One region of the Bifidobacterium thermophilum genome, then DNA from elsewhere that is predicted to be linked to it. Evidence: riboswitches for the same ligand, from Rfam matches in the RefSeq annotation. Region 1 holds a riboswitch; the other holds the start of a gene.

Region 1 (4,175 bases):
GTGAAACCATGGGCGGGGCAAGTCGAACGCGACGACATCCACCGCATCGGGTGGGTATTCCAAAACCCCTACGGTGTTCCGGAGCGGACCGCGCTCGACCACGTGGTCTTCCCGCTGCTGTGCCACGGCATGAGCAGGCGTGAAGCGATCCCTGAAGCGTTGCAAGCCATGGGACTGTTCGATCTGGAATATGCGGCGGACCGGAGGTTTTCCGAACTCTCCGGCGGCGAAGCGCAACGGTTGATGCTCGCCAGAGCCGTATGCTCGCACCCTGATGTGCTGCTCGTCGACGAGCCGACCGCGCAGCTGGACACGCGAACGGCGGCATCCGTGAGCGAAGTGTTGGGTAATCTCGCTGGGCAAGGCATGATCGTGGTCGTGGCGACGCATGACCCGCGTGCCAGGGACGCGTGCGACCGGGTCATCGATTTGGCTGATTACGCGCCGGTCGGTGCTGAAAACGCGGATGGGGACGCGGGCCAGAGCGCTGCTGCACGTGTGGACGGGGGCGCTGCAGAGATCGCGGTCGGAAATGTCGATGTGAACGCTGCTGGAAGCGTTGCTGGAAGCGTGGGCGGAAGCGCCGATGGAAGCGAGGGGGTTAGGTCATGAATCTCCGGTCAATCTGCTCCGAAGCCGTGCGAAACATCAGCGCGGGAACCACGCGGGCGGCATGGTTTTTCCTCGTCATGCTCATCACCGGCGTGCTTCTCGGCGGGTACGAAGCCATGTCCATCGTGCAGCTCGAACAGGAAGCGATCACGCGCATCAGTTCGAACGCCGATACGAAAGCCCTTATCGGTGCAAGCGTCGATGGCCAAGCGTGCGACGGGCTTGAAATGGTCCACAACGGGCCAAGTCTTGCAGGAGCGGCCCGCGCTGCCGAAAGCATCACCGCGTCTTCGACGCCCGGCATGGAACTGCCCGCGTACGAAGTGACCCCGGGCTTTATCAAACTGCTGGCATCCGGGCAGAAAACGGCGAACGCGGTATCGTCGTCTGCGTCCTCGTCTTCGTCTTCTGCATCCTCGTCTGCGCAACAAGGGGCGACATCAACGCAACAGGAAGTGAACGAGACCGCCGACACCTCGGGAATATGGATTTCAACCGACGTTTCGCATGATTTCGGACTGGTCAAAGGCAGCGTCATGCAAACCAACCGTGGCGATATGACCATCGCCGGCGTATTCTCCTGGCCCAACGACGGCCGTGACACCAGATTCGCCTATGCCGCGATGATCCCGGTCTCGGCATCCTCCGGCGAATTCACCGAATGCTGGGCGAAGCAGTGGCCGGTCAGCGAACAAACCAACGACCTGCTGTATTCGACGGCGATCGTTTCGGGAACGGGCGGAAACACGACGGTCGCGCAGGTCAACAAATCCTTCGACTCCCGGTACAATGCGTACTCCAGCTATAAGAACCGCATGACGGTATGGTTGCCGTACGTCTCACTGGCGGTCGGGGTGATTGCCGGGGTGATTTCCGTGCGGCGTAGACGACTGGAATACGCGGGTGCCTTGCACGTAGGGCAAACCAAAGGTGCCCAACTGCTCGAAATGACTCTGGAAACGCTGATCTGGGCGGGACTGGCGACCATAGCGTGCCTGGCGTTGCTGTGCGCGTACTGCTGGCGCATGTCCGCCGACGGCTGGATGAACATCTTCATCGCGGCCTGCCGAATCCCCGCCACCGCGTTCGCCGGGGCGATGGCCGCGACGTTCCTCGCCGGACTCAGCGTGCGGGAGTCCCAGCTGCTGCGGTTCTTCAAGAGCCGGTAGGGGTGCGGGTTGGGCGCGCGGTGGGCGGTTCCTGTGTGGTGTGGGTTGCAGGACATCCAAAATACTGGCGTATCTGCGAGCCGCTGGTTCCGGCCGGGCGTAGGTTGGAGAGGGAAGACCGCCGCTCCCGCGTGATACCGCATGTGGAATCATGCGGACCGTGCAAAATCATGGGGTGCCCCTACACTGAACAATCGACACGGGGGCTTGGCTACAGCCAGGCTGAGATGGGGGTTTCCTCCGACCGAATGAACGTGAACCGGGCAATGCCGGCGCACGGACGTCGTTCTTCCCGTGCCTGAGAACAACCGTTCAAGAAAGGCACATATCATGACACAAGCCGCGAATACCGCAGCATCATCCACAGTGAATCTCAAGTGGCGTGTCGTCGACATCGCCGTCGCATCGGTGATCGGCGTGGCCAGCGCGCTGATTTATTGGCTGGTCGCCCTGCTGACCGCCGCACCTTGGACCGCGCTGGACGCGATCGTCCCCGGTCTGCCTGGCCTCTTCAACGGATTGTGGCTGTTCGCCGGCCCTTTGGCCGCCATCATCGTGCGCAAGCCGGGCGCCGCAGTGTATGCAGAGGTCGTCGCCGGCATTCTTGAAGCGTTGATGGGCAACATGTGGGGCGGTCTCGCCACATTCCTCATCGCCTTGGTACAGGGCGTGTGCGCGGAGCTTGCGTTCGCGATTGTACGCTACCGCAAGTGGACCCTGCCGGTTGTCACCCTGTCCGGCGCGCTGTCCGGGGTCGGATGCTGGGCGTACAGCTTCATCGAGAATCTTCAGGGCATCAATCTTGCCGGGTCCTACGGCATCGTCTACCTGATTACCACTGTGGTGTCTGGCCTGTTGATCGCCGGCATCCTCATGTGGTACCTGTACCGTGCGATCGCGCGGACGGGTGCGCTCGACAAGTTCGCGTCAGGGCGTGAGGTGCGCGGTATCAGCGCCTGAGAGACAACACCGTCTGAAATCCACCTCTGAAATCACCGTCTGACAGCACCATCTGAAAGCGTCAACGTCTGAATCCCCGGGGCTTGCGGCGGAGCGCCGATACGGCTTCGCAAGTCAGCGGCATAAGACCCGCCACCAGTATGGGTGGGCGGTTTCGGGATCATTGCAGCGATATACCAACCTGTGCCGGGCATCATCGAAATCCGGCATCGCATAGGAAGACATGAATATGAGCAACAACTCTTCGAACGCATCCAATACATCCAACGCATCCGTCGCCACAGCGACATCTACTGGCAATTCGGCAACTGTTCAACCCGAGGCGACCCCGGTGGCAGCGGGTCGTCCCAGCCTGAGGTGGCGCGTCGTCGATATCGCCGTCGCGTCGGTGATCGGCGTGGCCAGCGCACTGATCTTCTGGCTGGTGTCCCTGATTTATTCACTGGGTGTCGGCGACCTGATCGGCCTGGTTATGCCCGGATTCCAAGGCATCTATAACGGTTTGTGGCTGTTCGCCGGCCCCTTGGCGGCGGTCATCGTGCGCAAGCCCGGCGCCGCCACGTACGCGGAACTGCTCGGCGGGGTCATCGAAAGCCTGATGGGCAACCAGTGGACGGGCATGGACACGTTCAGCACGTCGCTGATGCAGGGCGCGTTCGCCGAACTCGCGTTCCTCATAGTGCTATACCGCGTGTGGAACGTGCCGATTACCATGCTGTCCGGCGCGTTCGCCGGGGTCGCCGTGTGGCTGCATGACATTTTCATGCGCGGCCAGGCGTTCACCGGTCAGTACATCACCATCTATCTGGTCACGTCCGTGATTTCCGGCATCGTATTCGCCGGCATCGTGGTGTGGTACCTGTATCGGGCGATTGCGCGGACCGGTGCGCTGGACAAGTTCGCATCAGGGCGCGAAGTGAGGGCGGCAGCCTGAATAACCGCGAGGCGATGAGTCTCGCTCCAAGCGCCGGCACTTCGACGGAACTGTTCAAGTGCACGGCAGCACAGTATGGCAGTACAGCACAGTAGGCATGGGGTGGAACCGTGATCCGGCGGACGGCGGCTCGCGATACAGTAGCGAACGACGGCAGAACAACGGTTCCGCGCCAGCGCATTCGAAGACGGCAGGACACAGGACGCGATGAAGTCAAGCGAACACGACAACAGCAGCACGATGACGGCAGGATCGATACAACCGATATCGGTATCGACACAACCGGCGCGCCTCGAATTCCATGATTGGGGCTACCGGCATGCTTCACGCCGCCACTTCGCCGTCCGCGGCCTCAACCTGAGCATCGAACCCGGCCAGCGCGTACTGCTGCTCGGGGCGTCCGGCATAGGGAAATCCACCATTCTCGAAGGCGCGGCCGGATTGCTCGGCGGCGATATCGAAAGCGTGAACACCGCCGCCAACGGCACGACCAGCACCAT
Region 2 (4,175 bases), on a different contig from region 1:
CTACCGCAGCCTCCTGCGTGTTCTCAACAGAAAAGAACCCGGACGCACCGGACGCACGGCGTTCGCAAAACGGTATGGGTACATTCGCAAACTGTTCGGAGCCGACGCATTCCCGACCATCGGCGAGCTGGACAAATTCTATGAGAAGCTGCTCAAGGTCACCATTTTGCGCATCCATGTGTCAGATGTCACCGACGCGTTCAACGTGTTCTCCTCGATGAACTCGAAAGGCCTGCCGCTGACACTAGTCGACCTGCTGAAGGCGGAATTCATTTCGGACGCAGGCGAATACCTCGACCGCAAGGCAGAAGAAACCACCAACCAGTGGATAGCATTGTCCGAAACCCTCAGCCGCGACGGCGAGCCGGATACCACCATCACCACCCAGTTCCTCCTGAACAATTGGGACGCGTTCGAAAGCGAAGACAACAGATCCATCACCAAGAGCAGCGCGCTCAAACTCTACCGCAGCCGAATCCGCCAGTACTACAGTGAAAAACGCTCCGACTATCTGTCAGTTCTCCAAGAACGTGCAGGCATCTATGCCCAGATTCTGTGTCTGCCCGAGCATGAGCATCACGACCAGACCATCGCCAAGCGGCTGAAGGCGCTGGTTCAACTCGAATCGACCCAGTCGTACCCGCTGTTGATGGAGCTGCTTGGAGATCCCGGCCTCGAGCTCGGAGATGCACTCCCACAGATTCTCGACTATCTCATCGCCTTCTACGTGCGGCGAAACATCACACTGGTGCCAAAATCCTCTAATATCAGAGCCCGCATCATCCGTCTGACCCGCGAACTCAAGCAACACAAGTACACCGGAATCGCGGCACTGAATCTCATTCGTAACGGTGAAGGCGATATCCAAGGATTGAACGCCATCAGTGTCGACGACAATGTGCTCCGTACAACCCTGTGCACGCAAGGCATCTACGACAAGAACAAGGCGACAACGCGCTTTGTCCTGATCGACCTCGAACGACGCCTGCCGGGCGAAGGTATCGTCAGCAAAGCGCGCCCGGACACCTTTGACGATTTCGTCAAGAACAGCACCAAACAACGTCGCTGGTCCATCGAACACATCCTGCCGGAAGGTAACCTACCTGATACGTGGAACAACGCGATCAGCCCGGACAATCCAGACCAAGCCAAGGAAATCCAAGCGGAATGCGTCCACCTGATCGGCAATCTCACGCTCACCCCATACAACAGCGAACTGGGGCAACGAACCTTCGACGAGAAGAAGCGGTACAAGGATCCGACCAGCAGCGATATCACAGGTCTGGCGATGCCGCTGAAAATCAACGTGTCCATACCGGATGTCGAGAACGGCGAGACACTCGAGTCGAAAACGACATGGACCGCTGATGACATCAAGCGCCGGAGTGCTTGGTTTGCCGATAAAATCGCCCAGCTGTACAGCCTGAATTGAGTTGTGGCAACGGCTCCTGTGGTGATTGAAATTACGCGGCAGCGGGATTCCAATCCTCGCGGGAGCCGCCCCCCATATGCTTTCAGATAAGTCGAGCGGCCACCTGCGTGATTAAACTGCTCGGGTTATCTCCTGATCAGAGGATTATCAACAGTCGCCAGCGGATCTTCATCCGCCGCCAACGCGTCAAGGGCAGCCAGCACGCGTTCGTGACGTCAGCTTTCCCGCTCTCCTTCTGGCTCCCCCACCGCATACGCATACGAATCCTCGAAGAACGCGCGCTCGAGCCGTGCGACTTCGGGGAATACGGCGGCTTCCGGGCCGTCGACGCTCGCATACCGGTTCACCAGCTCGATGAGATTGCCCACCCAGCGGCGGAACAGATCGCCTTCGTGCAGCTCCACCCAGCCGCGGTGCGCCGGCACCTGCTGGACGACACCCGCATCCACCGTGCGCTTGGCCCAGGCCAGGTACAGCCATTCCATCGCGCACATCAGGCACAAGAGTTGAGCGAAACTGCCGGTCGCGGCAATCTGGTCGAGATACGCGCAATATTCGCGGTTCGCCGGGGTTTGTGGCACGCTCGCCTGATGCCGCTCGTCTACCCCGTATTCCTCAAGGAACCGCAGGAAATACGGCTTCTCCTGATCGGCGAAGAACTCGGCCTGCTGGTTGAGCATGTCCCGAATCTCCTGCGTCGGCGCCTGCGCGGTCAACCGTTCCAACGTCGGCTGCGTGAAGAACGTGAAATCCTGAATCAGATAGCTGATGAGCACACTGTCCGGCAACGTGTCATCCAACAGTTCGTTGACAAACCGCGAATTAATCGCCGCCCGCCAATCCTCGGCGGCCGACATGTAGAACGCGTCAGCCACACTGCCGGGCGTCGCACCGAGAAAAGCGTAATCACCGCTTGCGCTGGCCGGTGCGAGCGGGACATGCTTTGCCGCAGATCCAGACGTTTCACCAGGCACACCGGATGCACCAGATGCACCGGACGCACCGGTTTGGGCGACGTGTGATGCGATTGTCGCTTCAGCAATATGATTCGAATGAGCAGACGATAATGCCGTCATGGCTGTTCCTTTCCTTCGCCGGTATTGCCCGGACAGGTTCACAGGGTCTGCGCCTTGCGCACTCTCAGCCACGGCCCCGCCGCAGCTCCCCTAGGTTGCCCAGCCACCCTACCTCAGCCACCGGGACATACGTGCACGAGTTTCGCCCCCATCATCGAGTTGCGCCGCCCCTGCGTTCCGGGATTCGCCCGTCATTGCACCATCGTGCGCCCCTGCGGCATATGCCGGCCAACATCACCATGCCCATCTACCAGCACGATTGCCGTCATCCCGCGCAATGTTCACTATTCCGTCGGATTCCGTCGGGCGTCGCACCATCCGATACCAGCGCATTGAGAATCATTGAAAACGAGAACCGACTTCATGCCCTGGGGCGTTCAATCATTGCGGCATATCACGTCGCGAGGCGCCCTACGTTCTATACTGCACTGTAACAACCGCCTGGATGCGCGTCCCGTACCGAATGCAACTCGTATGCCACCGCATCACCATACTGTGAGGATTTCATGACCGATTCTGCTCTTCAGCCGCCACGACACACGCCAACACCGCAGGATGCCGCGCCCGCCCCACTCAGGACGCCATTACCGCCATCCGGCTCTTTACGCCGCGCGCCGCATGTACATGCCTCGACGGCCCCCGGAGTGCATCGTCCGATGCGCCGAGCCGATCGCGAAGTACGCTCCCCGCAGCAAATCAAGGATATTCTTGACGCGTGCGAAGTCGTTCGTATCGCCTACCAGGATGCCGAAGGGTTGACCATCGTGCCGATGAATTTCGGCTATGATTTCAGCCTCGCTCGGTTTGCACACCCCGAAGACGATCTTCCGGTCAACGTGTCAGCGGACGGCACACCGTTGCCACCGGATTTCGGTGAGTTGCGCATCTTCCTGCATTCATCGCACGAGGGACGAAAAATCGACGCCATCAGTGCAGCCGGCAACGCGCTTCCGGTCGCCTTTGAGCTTGACTGCGACCATCAGGTGCATGAAGGCCGCACACCTTGCAACTGGTCAGCGTCCTTCCGCTCGATTGTCGGTACGGGTATGGCATCGGTGATAACGAATCTGGATGAGAAAATCACAGCCATGCAAGCCCTGATGAGCAAGCAAGCCGGCATGGATCACGTGCCGTTCACCGCGCAGCAGATGGCAAGCGTCACCGTCTGGCAAATCACTTCGACCAACTTCACCGGAAAAATCCACACCGTTCCGCGCCCGCATGGCGGCAAGTGACTGTCCTTGCGCCCCTGCCCGATTCGCAACTTGGCATATCGTCAGCTCGGGCGCCGCGTGATACTTGCGCGATTCGCAGCGCAATACGGTCGCCGTCCGCAACGGCGTTCTCGCCCGACCATCGCCCGACCGGCCACCGACCGACCGCCTGGCAACTCACCCGAGCAACGCGAGCAGATCGTCCTTGGTGAGCCGGCTGATGGCACTACCACCGGTCGTCGAGGCATCGTCCACGAATTTCGCCGCAAGATCGGACTTCGTGTGCTGCAAGTTGAGAATACGCTCCTCAATCGTGTCCTTCGCCACGATCTGATACACATTCACATCCTGCGTCTGCCCGATGCGATGCGCACGATCGGTCGCCTGATTCTGCGCAGCCGCATTCCACCATGGGTCAGCATGCACCACCACGCAAGCACCAGTCAGATTGAG

The links. Region 1 has a riboswitch for thiamine pyrophosphate ahead of CQR48_RS08780 (ECF transporter S component). Riboswitches for the same ligand answer to the same signal wherever they lie in the genome.
Region 2: it holds a riboswitch for thiamine pyrophosphate, as region 1 does, so the genes downstream of both, CQR48_RS06575 (TenA family protein) here and CQR48_RS08780 (ECF transporter S component) in region 1, are expected to answer to the same signal.

What each region holds. Positions count from the first base shown of each region.
Region 1 covers NZ_PCGX01000012.1:88,864-93,038, reverse strand. The annotation lists gene CQR48_RS08790 (ABC transporter ATP-binding protein) at 1-612, shown strand, start outside; gene CQR48_RS08785 (hypothetical protein) at 609-1,781, shown strand; TPP riboswitch at 1,971-2,080, shown strand; gene CQR48_RS08780 (ECF transporter S component) at 2,112-2,741, shown strand; gene CQR48_RS08775 (ECF transporter S component) at 2,971-3,675, shown strand; gene CQR48_RS08770 (ATP-binding cassette domain-containing protein) at 3,883-4,175, shown strand, end outside.
Region 2 covers NZ_PCGX01000010.1:262,672-266,846, forward strand. The annotation lists gene CQR48_RS06570 (DUF262 domain-containing protein) at 1-1,432, shown strand, start outside; gene CQR48_RS06575 (TenA family protein) at 1,648-2,508, opposite strand; TPP riboswitch at 2,502-2,610, opposite strand; gene CQR48_RS06580 (pyridoxamine 5'-phosphate oxidase family protein) at 3,165-3,743, shown strand; gene CQR48_RS06585 (DEAD/DEAH box helicase) at 3,900-4,175, opposite strand, start outside.